2 regions of the Pseudomonas sp. P5_109 genome follow, and region 1 is predicted to be linked to the other one. Evidence: predicted binding sites of a transcription regulator. Region 1 holds the regulator's gene; the other holds the start of a gene.
What was found. Region 1 encodes FliA, which starts transcription of late flagellar genes. Its sites were predicted from a motif close to CTAAAGTTTNNNNNNNNNNNGCCGNTAA; they were not measured.
Positions count from the first base shown of each region.

Region 2: the regulator FliA is predicted to act here: its motif matches at 2,427-2,454, upstream of QMK54_RS24950 (methyl-accepting chemotaxis protein).

Region 1 is NZ_CP125380.1:1,784,584-1,789,131, reverse strand. It holds gene QMK54_RS07965 (protein phosphatase CheZ) at 1-540, opposite strand, end outside; gene QMK54_RS07960 (chemotaxis response regulator CheY) at 562-933, opposite strand; gene fliA (RNA polymerase sigma factor FliA) at 1,101-1,841, opposite strand; gene fleN (flagellar synthesis regulator FleN) at 1,838-2,668, opposite strand; gene flhF (flagellar biosynthesis protein FlhF) at 2,785-4,113, opposite strand; gene flhA (flagellar biosynthesis protein FlhA) at 4,125-4,548, opposite strand, start outside.
Region 2 is NZ_CP125380.1:5,624,713-5,629,260, reverse strand. It holds gene QMK54_RS24955 (glycosyltransferase family 4 protein) at 1-228, opposite strand, end outside; gene QMK54_RS24950 (methyl-accepting chemotaxis protein) at 391-2,280, opposite strand; gene QMK54_RS24945 (helicase HerA-like domain-containing protein) at 2,469-3,956, shown strand; gene QMK54_RS24940 (DUF721 domain-containing protein) at 4,078-4,533, opposite strand.

The DNA of each region.
Region 1 (4,548 bases):
CCCCGTGAGGTCCTGGTAATCCTGGGCGAGCAGGATGTCGTTGAGGTTGCCCGACACCGCGCGATTGTCCGTGCCGCTGCGTGCCAGGAAGCCGTCGACCCGCCGGGCCAATTCACGGAACTCCTCGGCGCCGACTTCACGACGCATGAAGCGTCCCCAGTCCGTACTCAAGGCCTGGGCCTCATCCGCCAGGCTGTTGACCAGAGGCGTGGCACTTTCCACCAGATCCATGGTGCGATTGGCTGCGGCCTCGGTCAGCTTGACCACATACCCCAGGCGCTCGGCGGCATCGGTGATCTGCGACACTTCTTCGGCTTGCGGCATGTGCGGGTCAATCTGGAAATTGACGATCGCGCTGTGCAGCTCGCGGGTGAGCTTGCCCACCTCCTGATACAGGCCGCGGTCACGGGTCTGGTTGAGCTCATGGATCAATTGCACCGCGTCGCCGAACTTGCCTTTTTCAAGGCTCGCGACCAATTCGACGGCGTGTTTTTTCAGGGTCGACTCGAAATCGCCCAATGAAGATTCGTTATTGCCCATAGCTCCCCCGTGGCGCACTCATCAACCGATGCGTTCGAAAATCTTCTCGATTTTTTCTTTCAACGCCTGGGCCGTGAAGGGTTTGACCACATAGCCGTTAACGCCGGCCTGGGCCGCTTCGATGATCTGCTCACGCTTGGCTTCAGCGGTCACCATCAGCACCGGCAGGTGCTTGAGCTTCTCATCGGCACGCACGTGGCGCAGCAGATCGATACCGGTCATGCCAGGCATGTTCCAGTCCGTTACCAGAAAGTCGATGCTTCCGCTGTTGAGCACCGGAATGGCGGTAGTGCCATCGTCGGCCTCGACGGTGTTGGTGAACCCAAGGTCACGCAGCAGGTTCTTGATGATCCGCCGCATCGTTGAGAAGTCATCAACGATGAGGATTTTCATGTTCTTGTCCAATTCGACCTCCAAGCAGTCTTAAACGCGCCCAGCACCTGGACGCGCCATTTCAATCAATCCGGCAAAGCACTCAATGACTGTATGGAGCACAACAGATCGAGACCGGGGTAGTTCAACACCACACCAGCCTCGTTCGCAGTGTCCCCACACTGCCTTCAGCGCGCTCGCCACTCCCCCAAACGCCCCCGCAAACGGGCCGCGCACTGGCTGTGTAACTGGCTGACCCGCGATTCGCTGACCCCCAGGACCTCACCGATTTCCTTGAGGTTCAACTCTTCGTCGTAGTACAGCGCCAACACCAGTCGCTCACGCTCCGGCAAATTGGCAATCGCATCCGCCAGCGCAGCCTGGAAGCGTTCATCTTCCAGATCGCGTGACGGCTCGAGATGAGCACTCGCGCCATCCTCGTGCAGCCCTTCGTGTTCGCCGTCCTGCAACAGGTCGTCGAAACTGAATAAGCGGCTGCCCAGCGTGTCGTTCAAAATTCCGTAGTAATCGTCGAGACTCAATTGGAGTTCGGCCGCAACTTCGTGATCTTTAGCGTCACGGCCGGTTTTCGCTTCAATCGAGCGAATAGCGTCGCTGACCATGCGCGTATTGCGGTGAACCGAACGAGGCGCCCAGTCCCCCTTGCGCACTTCATCGAGCATGGCGCCGCGGATTCGAATGCCCGCGTACGTCTCGAAACTGGCGCCTTTGCTGGCGTCATATTTGGTAGACACTTCAAGCAGGCCGATCATCCCGGCCTGGATCAGGTCTTCGACCTGGACACTGGCCGGCAAGCGCGCCAGCAAGTGGTAAGCAATGCGTTTAACCAGCGGCGCGTAACGCTCGATCAGCTCGTACTGCGCATCACGAGCTGATTTTTTGTAGAGGTTGTAACCGCTGGCTGTCATAGCACAGGTCCTGCTGTCTGCTGCACGAGACGCTCGACGAAAAACTCCAGGTGCCCGCGCGGGTTGGCCGGCAGCGGCCAGGTATCGACCTTCTGCGCGATGGCCTTGAACGCCAGCGAGCACTTGGAGCGCGGGAACGCCTCGTAGACAGCGCGCTGCTTCTGCACGGCCTTGCGCACGCTTTCGTCGTAAGGCACCGCGCCGACGTATTGTAGGGCGACGTCGAGGAAGCGATCCGTGACCTTGGTCAACTTGGCGAACAGGTTGCGCCCTTCCTGCGGGCTCTGGGCCATGTTGGCCAGGACGCGGAAGCGGTTCATGCCGTAGTCGCGATTGAGCAACTTGATCAAGGCGTAGGCATCGGTAATCGAGGTCGGCTCGTCGCACACCACCAGCAGTACTTCCTGGGCTGCGCGAACGAAGCTGACGACCGACTCACCAATGCCCGCGGCGGTGTCGATCACCAGGACGTCGAGGTTGTCGCCGATATCACTGAAGGCCTGGATCAGGCCAGCGTGTTGCGCAGGGCTCAGATGAACCATGCTTTGTGTGCCGGATGCGGCCGGAACGATACGAATGCCGCCTGGTCCCTGCAGCAGTACATCGCGCAGTTCGCAGCGGCCCTCGATCACGTCGGCCAGGGTACGTTTGGGTGTCAGGCCCAGCAGAACGTCGACGTTCGCCAGTCCCAGGTCGGCGTCCAGCAGCATGACGCGCCGGCCAAGCTCGGCCAAAGCCAGGGACAAGTTCACTGACACGTTAGTTTTCCCGACGCCACCTTTGCCGCCGGTCACCGCGATCACCTGTACGGGATGCATGCTGCCCATGTTATTTCTTTACCTTGTCTTGCATAGACGGAGGCCACATTACTGGCTGCGCGTTCACAAACGGAACAATGCATGGCAGACCATCGATGTAGGTACAAAAACGATTCATTATTACCTCAGCCAACCTGCTTGGTCGGGCTGTGGTAGATGTCAGCGAACATGTCAGCCATGGCTTCCTCGCTGGGTTCTTCCTGCATTTGCACGCTGACGGCGCGACTGACCAACTGATGACGGCGCGGCAGATGAAGATCATCCGGAATCCGCGGACCATCGGTCAGGTACGCCACCGGCAGCTCATGACTGATGGCCAGGCTCAACACCTCGCCCAGGCTTGCCGTTTCATCCAGTTTAGTCAGGATGCAGCCAGCGAGCCCGCAACGCTTGTAACTATGATAAGCGGCGGTTAGAACCTGTTTCTGGCTGGTGGTTGCCAGGACCAGATAATTTTTCGCGCGGATGCCACGACCGGCCAGACTCTCAAGCTGCATGCGCAGGGCCGGATCGCTGGCCTGCAGGCCGGCGGTATCGATCAGCACCACGCGCTTGCGCAGCAATGGCTCCAGCGCCTGCACCAGGGACTGGCCCGGATCGACGTGGGTCACCGACACATTGAGAATGCGCCCCAGGGTCTTGAGCTGCTCCTGGGCACCGATGCGGAAGCTGTCCATGCTCACCAGCGCAATGTTCTGCGCGCCATACTTGAGCACGTAACGGGCCGCCAGCTTGGCCAGGGTGGTGGTCTTGCCCATGCCGGCAGGACCGACCATGGCGATCACACCGCCCTCTTCCAGTGGCTCGACTTCCGGGGTAACGATCATGCGCGCCAGGTGCGCCAGCAGCATGCGCCAGGCCTGACGGGGCTCCTGGATTTCAGTGGTCAGCGCCAGCAAATCGCGCGACAGCGGGCCAGACAGGCCAATACGTTGCAGGCGACGCCAGAGATTGGCCTGGTCCGGACGGCTGCCTTGCAGCTGATTCCAGGCCAGGGACCCGAGCTGGACTTCCATGAGTTCGCGCAGGCTGTTGAGCTCGAAACGCATCGAGTCGAACGCGCGCGGGTCCACGCCAGCGGATGCCGGTGCAGCGGCCGGTGCGGGACGACGAGGTTCGGCGTACGTTGGTTCGATCAATGGTTCGGCGGCGGTCAACGGCAGGCCGGCGAACAACTGACGGTTGGTGCTGTTGTCGCTCTCGCCCTCGCCACGCAGGCTCAATTCGGCCTGGGCGGTGACGATCCGCGACTGCGTCTTGCGCAGCTCGTCTTCGAGTTCCATGTTCGGAACACGCGGCGCCAGCGCCGACAATTTGTAGTCCAGCGCAGCCGTCAGCTCGACCCCGCCGGCGATCCGGCGGTTGCCGATAATGGCGGCATCAGCGCCCAGCTCATCGCGAACCAGCTTCATGGCCTGACGCATATCGGCGGCGAAAAAACGCTTAACTTGCATAAACCACTACCTCAGCCGTTGGGCCCTACTGTCGCAACGATGGTCACTTGCTTGTTGTCAGGGATTTCCTGATAAGCCAACACGTGCAATCCCGGGACTGCGAGCCGGCCAAATCGCGAGAGCATCGCGCGAACCGGACCGGCCACCAGCAGAATCACCGGTTGACCTTGCATCTCCTGGCGCTGCGCCGCGTCGATCAGCGAGCGCTGCAGCTTCTCAGCCATGCTTGGCTCCAGCAGAACACCCTCTTCCGAGCCTTGCCCTGCCTTCTGCAGACTATTGAGCAATATCTGTTCCAACCTTGGCTCCAGCGTGATAACTGGCAGCTCCGACTCAGTGCCTACAATGCTTTGCACGATTGCGCGGGATACGCCAACCCGCACGGCAGCCACCAACGCGGCGGTATCTTGACTCTTGGCGGCATTGTTGGCGATG
Region 2 (4,548 bases), 3.1 Mb from region 1:
ATTGCGCCAGGGTGCGAGGCGCAGCGGGAAGCGATAGCCCTTGCCGAAGGGCAAGGCGGGGGCCGGGACGGTGAAGATGCCATCCTGCTCGCTAAAAGAGGATCCGGGGATCAGCAAACTGTGGCGAATGCCCGGCTTGATGCCCAGGCGACGATGCTTTGCATCCAGATAAGTGCGTACGCCACCGCTGGCAGGGGCGTAGAACATGGTGATGTCAGCGATATGCACGATGAACGATCCTCCGGTCCCGGTACTCCCTTGGTTGACCTTTATGAAGGATAGATGTTCGGTTGAGGTTATGTGCTGGCCTCATCGCCGGCAAGCCGGCTCCTACAAGAGCGCGATCCACCTGTAGGAGCTGGCTTGCCAGCGATGAGGCCGGTTCAGACGCTAGATACGGAAACTGCCTACCAACTGCTTCAACCGCGCCGCCTGCTGTTCAAGGTCCGAACACGCGCGCAAGGTCGATTGCAGGTTTTCCACACCCTCCTGGTTCAGCGTGTTGATCTCGGTGATGTCGACGTTGATCGACTCCACCACGGCGGTCTGCTCCTCGGTTGCGGTGGCCACCGACTGGTTCATGCCGTCGATTTCACCGATACGCAAGGTCACGCTGTTCAGGCGCTCGCCTGCGAGGTTGGCGATTTCCACGCTGTCCTGACTGTGGCGCTGACTGTCGCTCATGGTGCTGACCGATTCCCGGGCGCCGACTTGCAGTTCCTCGATCATGGTCTGTACCTGTTGCGCCGATTCCTGCGTGCGGTGTGCCAGATTGCGCACCTCGTCTGCCACCACGGCAAAACCGCGACCGGCCTCACCGGCGCGCGCAGCTTCAATGGCAGCGTTGAGCGCCAGCAGGTTGGTTTGTTGGGAAATGCTGGTGATCACTTCGAGAATCTGCCCGATGTTCACCGTTTTACTGTTCAGCGATTCGATGTTGGTACTCGATGCGCTGAGCATGCTCGACAGTTGATTCATCGCCACGATACTGCGGTCCACCACTTGCTGGCCGTCTTCGGCCAGGCTGCGGGCATCGCTGGCCTGGCTCGAAGCCTGAGCAGCGTTGCGGGCAATTTCCTGGGCGGCGGCGCCCAGTTGGTTGATGGCGGCCGCGACGCTGCTGGTGCGCGAGGCTTGCTGGTCGGAGTTGAACATCGACGAGTTGGAAGCGGCCACTACACGCAACGCCACTTCGTTGACTTGCCCGGTCGCCGAGGACACTTCGCGGATTGAACCGTGAATGCGCTCGACGAAGCGGTTGAACGCGGTGCCGAGGGTACCGAATTCGTCGTTGTTCTGGATGGTCAGGCGCTTGGTCAGGTCGCCTTCGCCATCGGCGATGTCGGCCATGGCGCGGGTCATGACGTGCAAAGGCTGGATCAGGATGCGAATCAACATGCCCAGCAGGGCGATGATGATCGCCACCGCAATGATGGTCGCAACCACAGCAGAGGCGCGGAATTTGCTGAGCATCGAGTAGGCTTTTTCTTTGTCGACCGACAGACCGATGTACCAGTTGACCGAAGGCAGGCCCTTGATCGGGGTGAAGCTGACGATGCGCGTCTTGCCATCGACGTCCACTTCGCTGAAGCCGTTGCCGATGCGCGGGGTGTCTTTCGGATACGCCTCGCTCAGGGACTTCATCACCAGCGCTTTGTCCGGGTGAACCAGGATCTTGCCGTCGGCGCTGACCAGGAACGCGTAACCCATGCCATCAAAGTCGCGGGCACTGAGGGTATCGATCAGGGTTTGCAGGCTCAGGTCGCCGCCTACCACTCCCACGCTCTGGCCGGCCTTTTTCGAAGCCGTGGCCATGGAGATGATCAATTGGCCGGTTGCCGCATCGATGTAAGGTTCGGTCAGGGTCGGCGTACTGCTGCTTTCGGCGCCTTTGTACCAGGGGCGAACACGCGGGTCGAAACCGTCCGGCATCTTCGCGTCCGGACGAATGGTGAAGTGCCCGGTGGCGTCACCCAGGTAGGACGCCATGAACGTCGACGTCAGGGTTTTCTGCTCAAGCAGGCTGGCGACGTTGCTTTGTTCCGGGTTGATGGCGATGTTTTGCGAGAGGTTCTCGATCAACAAAATTCGCCCGGCCAGCCAGGTCTGGATGTTGTTGGCGGTGACGTCGCCCATCTCGTTGAGATAGTTATTGAGGTCTTCGCGGATGGCGTTGCGCTGTAGATAGTCGTTGTACAGCGTGAATGAAGCGAAGGCGGCAATCACAATGAGGGCGGCGGCAAGCAGGATTTTATGGCTGAAACGCAGATTTTTGTTCATGGCTTGGGGTTCCGCTAAGGTCTTAATGTCCAGCGCGTGCTTTTATAAAGAGGCGCATTACGGGCAAGTTTGAAAGCAAGTGAATTTTCCGACTCTCCTTAGGGAAATTTCCGACCAGATCGTGTCTGACTGCTTTGTCGTTATCTCTATCGGCCGTGTAGGACCAAAGATTAATCATGGGTGACCAAATGCCTGACTCACTGCAACTCGTTATCGGCGCCGATCTCACAGGACAGCCGATTGCCCAGGCCATGCGCCTGGCGAACCGCCACGGTTTGATCGCGGGCGCGACCGGCACCGGCAAAACCGTCACTTTGCAACGATTGGCCGAAGCCTTCAGCGATGCCGGCGTAGCGGTGTTCGCCGCCGACATCAAGGGCGACCTGTGCGGCCTGGGTGCCGCCGGCAACCCTCAGGGCAAGATCGCCGAGCGGATTGCCGGGATGCCCTGGCTCAACCACAAGCCTCAGGCTTATCCGGTGACGTTGTGGGACGTACACGGTCAGTCCGGTCATCCTTTACGTACTACCTTGAGTGAAATGGGGCCGCTGCTGCTGGGCAGCCTGCTGGAACTGACCGACAGTCAGCAGTCGGCACTGTACGCGGCGTTCAAGGTGGCGGACCGCGAAGGCCTGTTGTTGCTCGATCTCAAGGACCTGAAGGCGTTGCTCAATCACCTGCGGGACAATCCCGAGTTGCTGGGCGACGATGCGGCATTGATGACCACCGGCTCCAGTCAGGCGCTGCTCAGACGTCTGGCGACCCTGGAGCAACAAGGCGCCGAAGCCTTGTTCGGCGAGCCGGCGCTGCAACTCGAAGACATCCTCCAGCCCACTGCGGATGGCCGCGGGCGCATTCATTTGCTTGATGCCAGCCGTCTTGTGCACGAAGCACCGAAGGTCTATGCGACGTTCCTGCTGTGGCTGCTGGCTGAGCTGTTCGAGCAACTGCCTGAGCGTGGCGATGCCGACAAACCATTGCTGGCGCTATTCTTCGACGAGGCGCACTTGCTGTTCAACGGTACGCCCCAGGCGTTGCGTGACCGTCTGGAACAAGTCGTGAGGCTGATTCGTTCGAAAGGCGTGGGCGTGTATTTCGTCACGCAATCGCCGGGTGACCTGCCGGATGATGTGCTGGCGCAATTGGGCTTGCGTATCCAGCACGGCTTGCGTGCGTTCACCGCCAAAGAGCAGAAGTCCCTGCGCGCGGTAGCCGAAGGTTTCCGGCCGAATCCGGCGTTCGATACGTTGTCAGTGTTGACCGAGCTCGGGATCGGCGAGGCGCTGGTCGGCACCTTGCAGGAAAAGGGCACGCCGGAAATGGTCCAGCGGGTGCTGGTAGCGCCGCCGCAATCGCGGATCGGGCCTTTGACCGATGCCGAGCGCACGGCGCTGATTGCCGGGTCGCCGTTGCAGGGGCGGTATGACAAACCGGTTGACCGTGAATCGGCCTATGAGGTGCTGATGGCGCGCAAGGGCCTGGCGCCGGCACCGGAAGCGGCACCGGGTAAACCGGCACCCGAGGAGCCAAGCTTCACCGAGCAGGCCGGGGAGTTTCTTGGAACCGCGGCAGGGAAGGCGCTGAAATCGGCGATGCAACAGGCGGCGAACCAGATTGGCCGACAGTTGGTGCGCGGCTTGATGGGCTCATTACTGGGCGGCAGCAAACGCCGCTAACTTGAGCGAGTACAGTCTGACAGTGGAAGCGGGCTTGCTCGCGAGGGCGTCAGCACATTCAACATTGATGTGACTGATGTAGCGCTTTCGCGAGCAAGCCCGCTCCCACAAGGTTTCTGTGTCAGGTTTTGGATTTGGCGTGCGCCGCCAGTCGCTCCAGCGCCGCCCGCAGGTTCGGATCGCTGATCCCGTCGGCCGTGGCCTGAATAGTTGCCGCAGCATCGTGCGACAGGTCCATGGTGTGCCCGGTCGCGCCCCGCTGGACGGTAGGTGGCTGCACCTTGAACAGGATTCGTGTCAGGTTGGCAAATTCGTCGAACATTTGCAGTTGCCGTTGCAGGCGCTTTTGCTGGTAGCGCAGGCGGGTTGCCCAATGACCGTCTGTGACAATCAGCAACAAACTGCCTTCGCGCCAGGAAGCCACATGGCAATGCTCGCGAGCGGCGGGCTGCAGTTGGCTCTCGAGCAAGCGTTGCAGATGACCCAGGCGTTGAGCGTGGCCGAGAATGGCTTTCAGCGGCTTGGCTTCGCGTAATAGAACGGCAGGTACTTTGGCCGTAAGTGGGCGAAATGCCATGATCAGACACCTGAA